One region of the Microbacterium sp. AG790 genome, then DNA from elsewhere that is predicted to be linked to it. Evidence: predicted binding sites of a transcription regulator. Region 1 holds the regulator's gene; the other holds the start of a gene.
The links. Region 1 encodes LexA, which represses DNA repair genes until DNA is damaged. Its sites were predicted from a motif close to TCGAACANNTGTTCGA; they were not measured.
Positions count from the first base shown of each region.

Region 2: a site for LexA is predicted at 3,414-3,429, ahead of DEU37_RS03355 (HNH endonuclease signature motif containing protein). Genes of this name have one in related genera too.

Region 1 covers NZ_RBWZ01000009.1:32,850-40,884, reverse strand. Annotated here, with positions in the region: gene DEU37_RS09780 (methylenetetrahydrofolate reductase) at 1-54, shown strand, start outside; gene DEU37_RS09775 (hypothetical protein) at 65-1,072, opposite strand; gene lexA (transcriptional repressor LexA) at 1,075-1,740, opposite strand; gene DEU37_RS09765 (LysM peptidoglycan-binding domain-containing protein) at 2,051-2,431, shown strand; gene DEU37_RS09760 (histidinol-phosphate transaminase) at 2,466-3,572, shown strand; gene hisB (imidazoleglycerol-phosphate dehydratase HisB) at 3,631-4,242, shown strand; gene hisH (imidazole glycerol phosphate synthase subunit HisH) at 4,239-4,937, shown strand; gene priA (bifunctional 1-(5-phosphoribosyl)-5-((5-phosphoribosylamino)methylideneamino)imidazole-4-carboxamide isomerase/phosphoribosylanthranilate isomerase PriA) at 5,001-5,747, shown strand; gene DEU37_RS09740 (SseB family protein) at 5,731-6,525, shown strand; gene DEU37_RS09735 (DUF1844 domain-containing protein) at 6,541-6,939, opposite strand; gene infC (translation initiation factor IF-3) at 7,174-7,842, shown strand; gene rpmI (50S ribosomal protein L35) at 7,918-8,035, shown strand, end outside.
Region 2 covers NZ_RBWZ01000006.1:589,339-597,373, reverse strand. Annotated here, with positions in the region: gene cydD (thiol reductant ABC exporter subunit CydD) at 1-604, shown strand, start outside; gene cydC (thiol reductant ABC exporter subunit CydC) at 601-2,280, shown strand; gene moaA (GTP 3',8-cyclase MoaA) at 2,283-3,353, opposite strand; gene DEU37_RS03355 (HNH endonuclease signature motif containing protein) at 3,528-5,039, shown strand; gene DEU37_RS03350 (tetratricopeptide repeat protein) at 5,052-5,567, shown strand; gene DEU37_RS03345 (sulfate/molybdate ABC transporter ATP-binding protein) at 5,592-6,725, opposite strand; gene DEU37_RS03340 (ABC transporter permease) at 6,701-7,525, opposite strand; gene modA (molybdate ABC transporter substrate-binding protein) at 7,522-8,035, opposite strand, start outside.

The DNA.
Region 1 (8,035 bases):
ACCGTTCTGGGCGTGCTGCGCGCCGCAGAGCTGATCCCCGAAGCGAGCCCGTGACGCCGTCCGCTCAGTCGGAGGACTCGTCCGCCGCCGCGCGGCGAAGACCCCAACGACTCCACGCGCGGCGAAGAGCCGCCGCCCGCGCGGACTGACCGGCGAGCCACGCTCCGGCGGCGACGGCGAGAGCGATCGCCAGAGCTGCCCCGGCCGCGCCGACCGCCGCCGACACCAGCTGGTCGTAGACGGCGGCCGCCGCGGCCGGCGTGAGCGCCGTCCCGGTTGCGGCGGACGATACGGCCGCCCGGCCCGCCGCGGCCGCGATCAGCAGCGCTCCGAGGCCCGCCGCCGCCGCGAGCGCGGCCCGCCGAAGGGCGTCGAGGCGTCGCCGAGCGAGCGCGATCCCGGTGAGGAACAGGATCGCGGTGGCGACCGGCATCCACCATCCCGCCGTCAGGCCGAGCGCATACCCGGATCGAACGGCGGCGAGGGTGTCTCCGGAGCCGATGATCACGACGTGATCGACGGAGGGGATGAGCGTCGCCCACGCCACGCCCTGCGCGCTCAGATGTTCCTTCACGCCCGCCACCACGGCGCCGACCTGGATGCCGAGTCCGGCCTCGGTCTGCACCACGACGCCGGCGCCATCGGAGGTCGCGGCGAGTGTCAGCGCGCGGTGAGACTGCCGAAGAAGCTGGTCCCACAGTGCCCCGAAGCTGTCGGAGCGGATCGCACCGGCGATCGTGTCGTGCACGAGACCCTGCACGGCGGCGGCGGCGGGCGCTTGCAGCCGCCGCAATGCGTCTGCCGCCCGGTCGCCGACGCCCAGCCCGATGATGCCGTCGACGATCGAGCCGGTGAGGACCTCGGCGTCGAGCCTCGCGTCGACCGCGTCGGTGGATGCCGCGATCAGCGTGTCCTGGACGGCGGTCGAACGGGCCAGCGGCGCAAGCGTCGCGGTGAACGCGTCTTCGTCGACCAGCTGCACCCGCGCCCAGACGCTCAGGATGGACAACGGGAGGCAGACGACGGCCAGGACGATTGCGACGGCCGATGCGAGGGCGCGCGCCCGCGACATGATCAGATCGCGCGCAGGACGGCCACGACGCGACCGAGGACCACCGCGTCGTCGCCGAGGATGGGCTCGAAGGAGGAGTTGCGGGGGAGCAGCCACGTGTGGCCGTCCCGCTGCCGGAAGGTCTTCACCGTCGCTTCGCCGTCGAGCATCGCCGCGACGATGTCGCCGTTGTCCGCGGTCGGCTGCGATCTCACGACGACCCAGTCGCCGTCGCAGATGGCGGCGTCGATCATCGACTCGCCGCTGACCTTGAGCATGAACAGGTCGCCCTTGCCGACGAGCTGGCGGGGGAGGGGGAAGATCTCCTCGACCTGCTGGTCTGCCGTGATCGGCACGCCCGCCGCGATGCGCCCGACCAAGGGGACCAGTGCCGCATCGCCCACGGCCGGAGCGAGGTCGGCGGGATTCTCGGCGGCGGCACCCGGCAGATCGATGAGGACCTCCATCGCGCGCGTCTTGCCGGCGTCGCGGCGGAGGTAGCCGCTCAGCTCCAGCTGGTTGAGCTGGTGGGTGACGCTGGACAGCGACTTCAGGCCCACGGCATCGCCGATCTCGCGCATGCTCGGCGGGTAGCCGTGGCGCGCGATGGAGGTCTGGATCACCTCGAGGATCTTCAGCTGCTTGTCGCTGAGGCTCTTCCGCCTGCGTGTCTGAGGCTTCTCGGCCATGTCGCGCGCTCCTTCGATCGCGTCCCCGGAAGGCAGAGCCTTCGAATGTCGGAGGTTGGTGATGGGGTCGTCTTGTCGAAACCGTATCCGGTTTTCGCACGGTCGGACGGCACGCGTGCGCGTGTCGGATTCGATTCATCTGCGAGAACCGTATCGCTTGACACTCGAACACTATCGAAGATAGATTCGGAACAGAGATTCGCATCCGGCTCTCCCGGCCGAGAGGCGGATGCGAATCTCGACTCGAATCTTCGAGGTGACGCTCTCACCCCCGACGCCGCGGCGCGGGACACGTCTCAAGGAGGAACCCATGACCACGATCGACATCCTCGGCGCCTCGCCCCGCGGCCGTGTCATCGCGGCGGCCCCCGCCACCCGTCTGCGCCTGACGGTTCGTGGTCGCCGGGTGCTCGCCTTCCTCGCCTCCATCCCCGTCATCGTCGCGCTCGGTATCGGCATCGTGTCCGGCGGCGGCGCGCTGGCGTCCAATGAGGGATCCTCGGGAGTCACGTTCACCCACGTCACGGTTCAGCCGGGCGACACGCTCTGGTCGATCGCACGCGCGGTCGCACCTGACGTCGACCCGCGCGACGCCGTCGACGCGATCGTTCGACTCAACGCCTTGGACTCGGGCAGCCTCGACGCCGGACAGAGCATCGCGATCCCGGCCGAGTACTCCGCCGGCCACTGATCAGCCTCGTCCGCTCATCACGGCGACCTCTACGATGGTGAGGGTGAGCGTTCGACTCGATGACCTTCCCCTCAGAGACGACCTGCGCGGCCTGACGCCCTACGGCGCTCCCCAGGCTCCGCTGCCCGTCGCGCTGAACGTCAACGAAAACACGCATCCGGTGCCCGAAGCGGTCGCGGACGACATCCTCGACAGCATCGCCCGTGCGCTCCGGGAGGTGAACCGCTATCCGGATCGTGAGTTCACCGCCGTGCGGGAGGGCTTCGCGGACTACCTGGGTCATGGCCTGTCGGCCGCGCAGATCTGGGCGGCGAACGGATCCAATGAGGTTTTGCAGCACCTTCTGCAAGCGTTCGCCGGCCCCGGTCGGACGGCCTTCGGATTCGCGCCGACCTACTCGATGTACCCGCTGCTCACTCGTGCCACTGGCGCGACGTACGTGAGCGGGACGCGCGGAGTCGACTACACACTCGCCCCCGAAGACGCGTCCGCTCAGGTCGACCGGGCGCAGCCGGATGTCGTCTTCCTGTGCGCGCCGAACAACCCGACCGGAACGCCACTGGGACTCGACGTGATCGAGGCCGTCTATGACGCCGCACCCGGCATCGTGATCGTCGACGAGGCCTACCAGGAGTTCGCGCCCCGCGATTCTCGGTCGGCACTGACGCTGCTGCCCGATCGGCCGCGGCTGGTCGTGTCTCGCACGATGAGCAAGGCCTTCGCGTTCGCCGGCGCTCGCGTCGGCTACCTCGCGGCCGACCCCGCCGTCATCGATGCTCTGCGTCTGGTGCGGCTTCCCTACCACCTCAGTGCGCTGACGCAGGCGGCGGCATCGGCCGCGCTGCGTCACGCGCCGGCGATGCTCGCGATGGTCGACGAGATCGTCGCTCAGCGCGACCGTATCTCCGCGACACTCGACGCGCTGGGCTACCGCCCCTTCGAGAGCTGGACGAACTTCGTGCTCTTCTCCGGTGTGGAAGATCCTGCGGCGACGTGGCAGGGGCTCTACGACCGCGGCGTTCTGATCCGCGATGTCGGCATCGCCCACAGTCTGCGTGTCACCGCGGGCACCGCGGAGGAGTCGACGGCGTTCCTCGACGCGCTCGCCTCACTGGGCCCGGGCGGTTCCGGCGCGCACTGACGGTGAACGCCGGGGTAACACGCCGGGCCGGCGCGCGGGCTCTCGGTAGACTCGGCTCATGAGCACCCCGGCCCCCCGTACGGCATCCCTGCGACGCGCGACCAGCGAGTCCACGGTCGAACTCGATCTCGACCTCGACGGCACCGGGCACAGCAGCATCGACACCACGGTGCCGTTCTTCGACCACCTGCTCACGGCCTTCGCGAAGCACTCGCTCACCGATCTCACGGTGCGCGCCTCGGGAGACACCGACATCGATGCGCACCACACCGTCGAAGACACCGCGATCGTCCTGGGCCAGGCGATCCGCCAGGCGCTCGGCGACAAGAGCGGCATTTCGCGCTACGGGGATGCGCTCGTTCCCCTGGACGAGGCGCTGGCCCAGGCCGTCGTCGACATCAGCGGACGCCCCTATCTGGTCCACACCGGGGAGCCGGTCGGGTTCGAGCACCACCTCATCGGCGGCCACTTCACCGGTTCGCTCGTGCGTCACACGTTCGAAGCGCTCGCTTTCAATGCCGGTCTGACGATGCACGTCACGGTGCTCGGCGGACGGGACCCGCACCACATCGCCGAAGCCGAGTACAAAGCGTTCGCGCGGGCCTTCCGGCAGGCGAAGACGCTCGACCCCCTGGTCCACGGCATCCCCAGTACGAAGGGCGCCCTATGACCGACGCCACCGCAGGGCTCGAGGCCGGTACCCGCATCGAGGAGCGGCCTCTCGTGGCTGTGCTCGACTACGGGTCGGGCAATGTCCACTCCGCGGTGAAGGCCCTCGTCGCCGCGGGAGCCGATGCGCGGCTCACGGCCGATCGTGGCCTGATCCACGACGCCGCAGGTCTGGTCGTACCCGGCGTCGGAGCCTTCCGGGCCGTGATGGAGTCCCTGCGCGCCACGCGCGGCGACGAGATCATCGAACGTCGTCTCGCCGGAGGTCTGCCGGTGCTGGGCATCTGTGTCGGCATGCAGGTGATGTTCGAGCGCGGTGTGGAACGCGGTGACGACACCGAGGGGCTCGGCGAGTGGCCCGGCGCGGTCACCGAACTCGACGCGCCGGTGCTCCCGCACATGGGCTGGAACACGGTGCGGGTGGGCGAAGGCTCGACTCTTTTTCGCGGCCTGGAGGACGAACGGTTCTACTTCGTGCACTCCTACGCCGCCCAGCACTGGTCGCTCGAGGTCACGCGGCCGTTCCGTCAACCCGCCCTCACCTGGTGCGACTACGGCACGCCGTTCCTCGCCGCCGTCGAGAACGGGCCGCTGTCGGCGACGCAGTTCCATCCCGAGAAGAGCGGCGAGGCCGGCATCCGGCTTCTCGCGAACTGGATCTCCTCGCTTCCGCAGGACCTCACCCGCACCCGGTAGTAGTCTCTCTGCTTGTGTGTCCTCGTGTCCGCGCATGGCGGGCACTGAACCCTTCCTGGAGCCATGAACGATTTCGCGTCGACCCCCGAACTGATCCTCCTGCCCGCCGTCGACGTCGCCGACGGCAAGGCGGTACGTCTGACGCAGGGTGAGGCCGGCACCGAGACCAGCTACGGCGATCCCGTCGACGCGGCGTTGGCCTGGGCGCGCGACGGCGCCCAGTGGATCCACCTCGTGGATCTGGATGCCGCCTTCGGACGCGGCAACAACGCCGCCGTGCTGCGCAAAGTCATCAAGCAGCTCAAGGGCGTGCAGGTGGAGCTGTCCGGAGGAATCCGCGACGATGCGACCTTGGAGGCCGCCCTCGAGTCGGGGGCGAGCCGCATCAACCTCGGCACCGCGGCGCTGGAGAATCCCGAGTGGGCGGCGGATGTGATCGGCCGCTACGGCGACGCGATCGCGGTCGGACTCGACGTGCGTGGAACCACGCTCGCTGCGCGCGGGTGGACGCGCGACGGCGGCGACCTCTGGCAGGTGCTCCAGCGCCTCGAAGACGCCGGGTGCAGCCGTTACGTCGTCACCGACGTCACCAAGGACGGCACGCTGAAGGGCCCGAACCTCGAGCTGCTGCGCGAGGTCACCACCCGCACCGTCAAGCCGGTTGTCGCCTCGGGGGGCATCTCGAACCTCGACGACATCGCGGCCCTGCGAGAGCTCGTTCCGCTCGGCGTCGAAGGGGCCATCGTGGGTAAGGCACTCTATGCGGGGGCCTTCACCCTCGCCGAGGCGCTGGATGTCGCCGCAGGCTGAGAGTCCCGACGACGCCGCAGCCCACGCCTGCGCCGCGGATTCCGCAGGCGTGCCCTGGGAGGGGCGCTCCTTCGAGCCCAATCCGCACGCCGGCGACGACGGCTCTGCAGACCCTGCGCTGCTGTCGGCACTGCTGAGCTTCCGCCGGGGCGAGGGTGATGCTCGTGCGGTCGTCGACGCCTACCGCACGGCACGCCTGTTGATCCCGCTGGTCGCCGAGGCCGGCGATGTGGGCGTCGCCCCGTCCGGCCACACCGTCGACAAGACGCAGGAGCTGTCCATCGTGACGGTCGCTGCGCCCGACGGGCGGCGTGTGCTGCCCGTGTTCACGTCGGTGCGCACGATGGCGGCGTGGGATCCGAAAGCGCGACCGGTGCCGGCCGACGGCATCCGTACCGCCTTGGCCGCCGCTGCCGACGATACGGACCTGATCGTGATCGACCCGGCATCCGAGACCGAGTTCGTTCTGCGTCGCCCCGCGGTGTGGGCCCTCGGTCAGGGGCTCGCCTGGGAACCCGCTCACACCTCGCCGGAGGTCTATGCCGGGCTGCAGGATTCGATCGGCTCCGAGCTGGGCGTGCTCGACCTGTCGGTGGCGCCGGGGGATCCGCAGGCGCGTCTGCGCGGCCCGGAACTGATCGTCCGTCTGCAGCTCGTGGATGGGCTCGACCAGTCTCAGCTCGACGCCACCCTGCAGCGGCTGGCGGCGCGGTGGGCCGCCGATGATCGCATTGCGGTGCTGGTCGACTCGCTCACGGTCAAGCTCGTCCGCGGCTGAGCGCCGCGCCGGGTCTCACGTGACGGGTCCGGTCCACTTCTCGCCCGGGCCCTTGCCGATCGGGTCGGGGATGACCGAGGCCTCGCGGAACGCGAGCTGCAGCGAGCGCAGTCCATCGCGCAGTGACCGCGCGTGCATGTCGCTGATCTCCGGCGCTCCGGCCGTGATCAGCCCCGCCAGGGCGTTGATCAGCTTGCGTGCCTCGTCGAGATCCAGCTGCGTCTCGGGATCGTCCGCGAGACCGGTCTTGACGGCGGCTGCGCTCATGAGATGCACTGCGGCCGTCGTGATGACCTCCACCGCCGGCACGTCGGCGATGTCGCGGGTGGCGGCGGCGGAGGCACGCTCCTGTTCCTCCCATCGGGCGAGCCGTTCGGCCTCGTGACGGTCGGGGGAGGAAGGAATCGTGTCCACGTGCTGCTCTCTGCTAGACTGTGCGGGCGCCGGAGTGTTCTGCTCCGGAACGAAAGAGGATCACATCCCACCCGCGCTTGCCGCTCCAGGCTACCGGGTCACGCGCTCCGCCTCGTCCGTCGAGGTTGTCGCACCGAACAATCGGTGCGGGTGAGGGTGCAGGAACGAAGCCGACGTGCGCGTCGTGCGGGGTGGACGTGACGATCTTCCGCCCGAGACACATCCCTGTGTCCGGTGGCACCCACCCGTACGACTAAGGAGTTCCGCATCAGCGATCCCCGCACCAATGACCGCATTCGCGTTCCCGAGGTCCGCCTCGTCGGACCCGCGGGTGAGCAGGTCGGCGTCGTCCGCATCGAGGTCGCTCTGCGCCTCGCTCAGGAAGCAGATCTCGACCTCGTCGAGGTCGCCCCCAACTCGAAGCCGCCCGTGGTCAAGATCATGGACTACGGCAAGTTCAAGTACGAGGCGGCGCAGAAGGCGAAGGAAGCGCGTCGCAATCAGGCGAACACGGTTCTCAAAGAGGTCCGTTTCCGACTGAAGATCGAAGCGCACGACTACACGACCAAGCTCAAGCGTGCCGAAGGCTTTCTGCAGGCCGGTGACAAGGTCAAGGCCATGATCCTCTTCCGAGGCCGCGAGCAGTCGCGTCCGGAGCAGGGTGTGCGGCTGCTGCGCAAGTTCGCCGAGGACGTCGCCGAGTACGGAACCGTCGAGTCGAACCCCACGATCGACGGACGCAACATGGTCATGGTCATCGCCCCGCACAAGAACAAGTCCGAGGTGAAGACCGAGCAGAACGCCCAGCGTGCTGCGAACAAGGAGGCGGCGCGCCAGGCGCGCGGCACCACGGGCGCCGAGCCCGAGGCCGCCCCCGCCGCCGAGCCCGCTCCCGCGGAGTAAGGCCGCCGGCCGGAGGCGCAGCCTCTCGGCCCCCAGAGCTCCCGCCCCGCGGGAACCACAACGAAGGATAGAGACATGCCGAAGCAGAAGACCCACTCGGGTGCCAAGAAGCGCTTCAAGGTCACCGGTAGCGGGAAGATCAAGAAGCAGCAGGCGAACCTCCGCCACAACTTCGAAGGCAAGCCCACCAAGC
Region 2 (8,035 bases), on a different contig from region 1:
TCTGCCCTCCGTCGACCTCGTCGCGGAGCCCGGCACCGTCACGCTCATCGAGGGACCGAGCGGCGCGGGCAAGTCGAGCGTGTTCGCGGCCCTCCGCGGCGCGGTCACCTTCGACGGGCACGCCGAGCTGGACGGCACGCCGGTGAGCGCGCTCTCCCCCGCGACGTGGCTGGCCTGGGCCGGGCAGCATCCGGGACTGATCTCCGGCACCATCGCAGACAATGTCGCGCTGGGCGACGATGAGACTGCCGCGGCATCGCGGGGCCCCCTGGTCGCACGCGCGCTGGAGCTCGCCCAGGCGGGCGCGCTCGATCCCGATCAGCAGCTCGGGGTGCAGGGCGCGGGATTGTCCGGCGGACAGGCCCAGCGCGTCGCCGTGGCGCGCGCCGTGTTCCGTCACCTTCGCGCTCGCGCCGCCGTGATCGCCCTCGACGAGCCGAGTTCCGCACTGGATGCCGCGACGGAGGCGGCCCTGTGGCGCGGCATCCGAGATCTCGCCGATGGTGGGGCAACGGTGCTTCTCATCTCTCACCGGCGCAGCGCGCGGGAGATCGCCGACCGCGTCGTGACACTGTCGGCGGCACCGGCGGAGGTCGACGCATGACCACGACGACGGAGGTGCTGCGGCGGGCGATGCCGTCGTTGCGCCGATTCTGGCCGGGCGCCGCGTCGGGCTTCCTCTCGGAGGCGTCGGCGGTCGCCCTGCTCGCCTGCAGCGCGTGGCTCATCGTGCGCGCCAGCGAGCAGCCTCCGGTGATGTACCTGTCGGCCGCCGTCGTGGGCGTGCGCGCCTTCGCTCTCAGCCGGGCCGCCTTCCGCTACACCGAGCGGCTCGCGAGCCACGATGCGGCGCTGCGACAGCTCGCGGTGACGCGCACCGATCTGGTGCGCCGGCTCATTCCGCTCGCCCCCGACGGGCTGACCCGCACGCGGCGCGGCTCGGTGCTCGGCGCTCTCGTCGACGACGTCGACGAGCTGCAGAACCTGCCGCTGCGGGTCGTGCTGCCGCTCGTGTCGTCGGCGACGGTGGCCCTCGGCGCCGTCGTGCTCGTCGGGATCGTCTGGTGGCCGGCGGCGCTCACCCTGCTCGCGTGCCTCCTCGTGGCGGCGGTCGTGGCGGTCGGCTGGGGATGGGTGGCCGGATCGCGCGCCGAACGTTCCATCGCGCCGTTGCGCGCACGCCTCGCCGATGCCGTGCTCGATCATCTCGCGAGCCTGGACGTTCTCGCCGCGTACGGAGCCGACGCGCACAGTGCGCAGCGCATCGCCGCGGCGGATGGCGCTTTGCGGCGGGCGGTGACCCGCCGGGCCGGTGCGCAGGCGGGCTCGACGGCCGTCGTGTCGGTGCTGGCCGGCGCGGCCTCGGTCTTCGCCGTGCTCGCCGCCGTTCCGGCGCTCGGCGACGGGACGATCACCGCTCCCGCCTTCGCCGTGGCGGTGCTCGTGCCGATGGCCGTGTTCGAGGTCTTCGCCGCGGTTCCGGCGGCAGCGTCTTCATGGCGACAGGTGCGCGCCGCGGCCGCACGCATCGCCGAGGCCGTGCCGGACGAGGCACCGGCGGGCATCCCGCTCGAGGTCGCCCGCGACGCCGATGCGCACGCACGAACGGACGCCGCTCTCGGCGATGGCCTCGTTCTGCAGGGCGTCGCGGCGCGCTGGCCGGGAGCCGCAGAGGATGCCCTGCACGCGTTGGATCTGACGGTCGCCCCGGGCGAGCGGATTCTGGTCGTGGGCTCCAGCGGCGCCGGCAAGACCACGGCGGCGCACGTCCTCGTACGCTTCTTGGAGACGACCGCCGGCCGCTACACGATCGGCGGGGTCGATGTGCACGACCTCGACCCCGACACCGTCCGCGAGACGGTCGGGCTCTGCGAACAGCAGCCGATGCTCTTCGACGAGGACATCCGGCAGAACCTCCTCTTCGCCCGCGACACGGCCACGGATGCCGAACTGGAGGCGGTGCTGCAGCGGGTGGGCCTGGGCGACTGGCTCGCCGCGCGCGGCGGCCTGGATGCGCGCGTCGGGGAGCGCGGAGCCCTCGTGTCGGGCGGGCAGGCCCAGCGGATCGCGCTGGCACGGGCGCTGCTGCACGGCTTCCCCGTGCTGGTGCTCGACGAGCCGACCGCCGGCGTCGACGCGGATGCCTCCGATGCCCTCCTGACCGACCTGCTCGGTGCCGTCGGACCCGACCACGCCGTCGTGCTGATCTCGCACGTCGACGTCCCCGCCGAGCTCGTCGACCGCACGGTGCGGCTGACCGGCGGGCGCATCGACGCCTGAGCTCAGCCGCCGATCGCGTTCATCCCGCGCGCAGGCTGCAGGAACGACGGATCGTCGATCGCGTGGCCGGGAAGCTTGCCCGCGATGCAGTCGTGCAGCAGCGCGTCGAGCGCGACATCGTCGGCGCCGGCGCGCAGCAGCGGCATGAGGTCGTACTCGTCGTTGGAGAACAGACAGTTGCGCAGCTGACCGTCCGCGGTGAGCCGCAGGCGGTCGCACGCGCCGCAGAACGGGGCGGTGACCGAGGCGATCACGCCGACAGCGGCGGGTCCGCCATCGAGCAGGAAACGCTCCGCCGGCGCTCCCCCGCGACCCGGAACGGGGTCGAGGCTCCAGCGTTGCGAGAGCGCTGAGAGGATCTCGTCGCGCGTCACCATGCGGGCGCGATCCCACGTGTGACCGGCATCCAGAGGCATCTGTTCGATGAAGCGCATCTCGGCGCCGTGATCGAGCGCGAAGGCGACGAGGTCGACGAGCTCGTGGTCGTTGACGCCACGCATGGCGACCGCATTGAGCTTGAGCGGGTGAAGGCCCGATGCGGATGCCGCGGCGATGCCCGCCACGACATCGTCGAGGCGGTCGCGTCGGGTGAGCTCGCGGAAGCGGTCGCGGTCGAGAGTGTCGATCGAGATGTTGAGGCGGTCGAGCCCGGCATCGATGAGGTCGGGCAGCACCTCGCCCAGGCGGATGCCGTTCGTCGTGAGGGCGACCTCGACGGGGCCGTCGGGACCGACGATCGCGGCGATACGCCGCACGACGTCGACGATGTCGGCGCGCAGCAGCGGCTCGCCGCCCGTCAGCCGGAAGGTCGTGATCCCGGATGCCGCCGCCAGCCGTGCGACCCGCACGATCTCATCGGTCGAGAGGATGCTGGTGCGCGCGAGCCACTCGTTGCCCTGCTCGGGCATGCAGTAGGTGCACCGCAGTGAGCACCGGTCGGTCAGCGAGATCCGCAGGTCACGGTGCACGCGACCGAAACGGTCGACGAGCGGGGCGCCCGGCCGACGGGGCGCGTCGGAGGTCGCGAGGGGCGCGGCGTGTCCCGTGCGCAGCGTGAGCGGGACGGCGACCATGCACCGAGGCTACCCGGCAGATCGACGGCGAAGGCCGAATAGCGCAGTCTCTTGCCAGTTTCGTACATTTGTTCTATAGTGGAGGGGAGAGTCACCCGTCGCATGTCCCCCCTCGCGGCGGGTGAGATCGGCCGCGATGCGCCGGCCAGTCTGTAGGTCTCTAGGGGGTGAATCATGCTCGCGATATCGGACGCTCGTCCGGTCGAGTCGGTCGGGTCCGCGGGTTCGGCGTGGCCGGCGTTGGACGAGCTGGTCGATGGCGTCGTCGACACGCGTCGTCGCGCGGCGGCGGCGCAGGCGGCCGAAGCCCGGTTGCTGGCGGCTGCGGTGGATCTGGTTGCGGATCGGGTGGAACTGTTGCGGCAGGAAGCACAGCAACAGGGGCGGGCACGCGCGCGCTCGTCCGAAGCGGACCTGCCACTGCGAGAGGTCGCATTGGAGCTCGCGATGGCGCTGCGGGTGTCGGATCGGGGTGTGCAGCGGCGCATGTCGGAAGCGTTCCTGCTGCGTGAGCACTTCCCCACCACCTTGAAGGTGTGGGAGGACGGCGGCATTGATGCGGCGCACGCGTGGGCGATCAGTCGCACCGGGATGCTGCTTCGCACGCCCGACGATCGTGCCCGTTTCGAAGCCCTCGCCCTGGAGGCCGCTCGCACGGAGTCTCCGGCGCGGATGACGGCGGCGCTGAAAGTCATCGCTGCGACCATCGACCCCGACGCGTTCACCGACGCCACCGACCGCGCGTACGAGACCCGCTCGGTCCGACTGTTCGACCTGGATGACGGGATGGCACGCCTGATCGCCGACCTTCCCGCACCCCTCGCCTACGCGATCCACGACGCCCTCACCAACCGCGCCCGCAACATCCTCGACCACCCCGACGGCGCCGCCGACAGTGCGGCCGCGAGCGGCGGCGGTGAAGGTGATGCAGACAGTGGAGATGGTGATGACAACGGCGGACCGAGCGTGGTCACGGGGAGGGCTCGCACCACCAGCGACCGTGGCAACGCCGACACCGATCCCGCATCCTGCGGTGGTGCGACCTGCGTGCAGGAGAAGGATCACCGCACGCTCGCGCAGGTGCGCGCTGACATCCTGAGCGACCTGCTGCTCACCGCCACTCCCACCACCACAGCCACCGGGGCGGGGCTCGAGACGGTGATCGCGCAGATTCAGTTGACGATCCCCGCACCCACTCTCGCCGGCGACCCGGACGCAGGTCCGGCGATCCTGACCGGGTACGGACCGATCCAGCCCGCCCTCGCCCGAAGACTCGCCGGGCTCGCACCCGTGTGGGATCGGGTGTTCACAGACCCCATCGCCGGCATTCCGGTCGCCGTCGACCGATACCGGCCGCCCGCGGGCCTTCGCCGCTACCTGAGCGCACGGGATGAACGGTGCCGCACGCCCGGATGCACCCGCCCCGCACACCGATGCGACCAGGACCACACCACCGCCGCCGCGATCGGCGGAGCGACCGCGCACGATAACCTCGCCCACCTGTGCCGACGACACCACACGCTCAAACACCACACCACCTGGCGAGTACGGCACTTCGGAGGCGGAACCCTGCAATGGACCTCTCCCACCGGACGCCACTACGAAGACCACCCGCCCAGCCGCGTCCGATTCGTCCCCGACACCACCACACCGGCACCTGGCGCGGACGAGCCGCCACCGTTCTGAGAGGATCGACGGATGAGCGAGAGCCTCGATGCCGAGTTGGACCGCATCTTCGCGGCGCGAGATCGCGATGCGATGGCGCCGACGATCGCGGCACTCGAGGAGATCCACTCCCGGCATCCCGATCACGCGCGCGTCCTGTACGAGCTCGCGGGGGCGCATGACACCGCCGGTGACGAGAGTGCGGCCGCGGTCCTGTATCCGCGCGCGCTCGGCGCCGGTCTGAGCGGCGACACCCGCCGCCGATGCCTGCTCCAGTACGCCAGTACGCTGCGAAACCTCGACCGGTTCGACGACTCTCTCGCGGTGTTCGCCGACGCACGCCGCGAGTTTCCCGGCTCGGTCTCGCTCGCCGTGTTCGAGGCCCTCAGCCGCCACGCCGCTGGCCAGGTCCACGCGGCCTTCGCCGAGCTGCTCGATGTCGTCGCCGCGCACGCGCCGGCGACGGAGCTGGATCGCTACCGCGCATCGCTGCGCGCAAACGCGGACTACCTGCGAGATCTGGACGTCGCCGCAGACGGCGGGGCGTGACAGCACGCCGCCATCGACGCGCACTCAGCTCGCGACGATCCGCACGTCCGCGGCATCCACCGACAGGCGCACCGCGTCGCCTTCCGCCGTCTCCGCGGCGAGCATCTGCGCGACGGTGAGCTCGCAGACGACCGGCGGTGACGCCGTGTACACGCGGGCGCCCGCGGGCGTCGCCTCGATGCGTTCCACGCGCGCCGTCCACGTCGCGGCGCCGGCTGCCCGCGCCGCCTCGGCGGCGCCGGCCCCCGCGGCCCCGCCCTCCGATGCCCCGGACCCTTCGCTCTCAAGGCGTACGGCGCCGATCGGGATCAGCGCCACCGCGTCCCCGCCGCGCACCCCCGCAGCTCGCAGACGCAGCACCCCGGCACCCCACACGCCGTCCCCCACACGCCCGTTCACCCGATTGACGCCGGCGAGGGCGGCGACGAAATCCGTGGCCGGGGCCGTGAGCGCCTCACGCACCGGGCCCTGCTGAGACACCCGCCCCGCTTCGAGCACGACGAGGCGATCCGCGACGGCGACGGCGTCGACCACGTCGTGCGTCACGAAGACCGTCGTGCACCCCGCCGCGCGCACCCGCTCGGCGAGCGTGCGGCGGATGTCCGCGACCGTCACCGGATCGAGCGCCGTGAACGGCTCGTCCAGCAGCAGCACCCGCGGCTCGGTGGCCAGTGCGCGCGCCAGTGCGACCCGCTGCTGCTGTCCGCCGGACAGCTCCGCCGGACGACGATGCCCGATCCCGGAGAGGCCCACCTCAGCGAGCGCCCGCTCGGCACGCGAGCGCCGTTCGACCCTCCCGGCCGCGCGCCCCTCCCCGGCGGACACGCGCACGCCGAAGGCGACGTTGTCCCGCGCGGACAGATGGGGGAACAGGTGCGGATCCTGCCCCAGCAGCACGACCCCGCGGCGCTGCGGCGCAAGCTGCACGCGCGGCGACGACACGACCTCGCCGGCGACGTGCACACGGCCCTCGGTGATCGCCAGCAGCCCGGCGATCACCGAGACGAGGGTGGACTTGCCCGCACCACTCGGGCCCATGACGGCGACGATCTCTCCCGCGGATGCCGAGATCTCGGCATCCAGGACGAACCCCTCGCGTCGCACGACGACGTGCGCCTCGATCGCCGCGCCGCTCACCGGGTCGCCCCCGGGCGCCATGCCCGCACCGCGAGAAGCACCGCCAGCGCGGTCACGAGCAGCAGCAGCGACAGCGCCACCGCGGTGCCCTGCGACACCCCGGCCCCGTTGAACGCGGTGTAGATCGCCAGCGGCATCGTCTGCGTCACCCCCGGCGCATTGCCGGCGAACAGCGCCGTCGCGCCGAACTCCCCGATCGCACGCGCGAAGCACAGCACGGTGCCGGCGATGAGGCCGGGAGCCGCCAGCGGCAGCGTGATACGCCACAGGATGCGCCAGCGCCCCGCACCGAGCGCCGCCGCCGCCTGCTCGTAGCCCGTGCCCGTCGCACGGAGGGCTCCTTCGACGGCGAGCACGAGGAACGGCAGCGCGACGAAGGTCTGCGCGATCACGACGGCCGCGGTCGTGAAAGGCAGGCGCACGCCGACGACGGCGAGCCACTGCCCGAGCCAGCCGTTGCGTCCGAGCAGGAACAGCAGCGCGACCCCGCCGACCATCGGCGGCAGCACGAGCGGCACCGTGACGACCGCCCGCAGCACTCCCGCCAGGCGCGGACCCGACCGCGCGATCCAGAGCGCCAGCGGGATGCCGAGAACGATGCAGACGAGGGTCGCGAGCGCGCCGGTCACGAGTGACAGCCCGAGCGCCGACACCGCCGTCGGCGACGTGATGTCTCCCCAGAGCGTCGCCCCGTCGACGCGCCCGACGAGCGCGGTCAGCGGCACGACGAGCACCGCCAGCCCCAGCACGGCCGGCACCCCCAGCGCGAGCGGGACGAATCCCCGCGGCTGCCCGTGCCGCCCCGGCGCGATGACCGTCATGGCGTGCCGAAGCCGAGGTCGGTGAGCGTGGCGCGTGCGGCATCGGAGCGCACGAAGTCCACGAACGCCCGCGCGGCCGCAGGGTTCGCAGCGTTGTCCAGGGCGACGATCGGGTACGTGTTGACCACGGCATCGGCGCCGGGCGTCGCCACGGTCTGAACCTCGGCGGTCGTCGTGGCGTCGGTCACGTACACGAGCCCGGCATCCGCCTCGCCGCTGGCCACTTTCGTGAGGACGGCGGTCACGTTCTGCTCGTAGCTGTCGACGGATGCCGTCACGCCCGCCTTCCGCAGGAGCGTCTGCGAGGCCGCGCCGCACGGCACGTCGGCCGCACACAGCACGACCCGCAGGGACGGGTTGGCGAGGTCGGCGAGCCCCTGCACAACGGCCGGATTGCCGGAGGGGACGATGAGGGTGAGGACGTTCGTCGCGAACGGCTGCGGCGAGGAGGCGAGCCCGGCGGCGACGACCTTCTGCATGTTCTTCTCGTCGGCGGAGGCGAAGACGTCG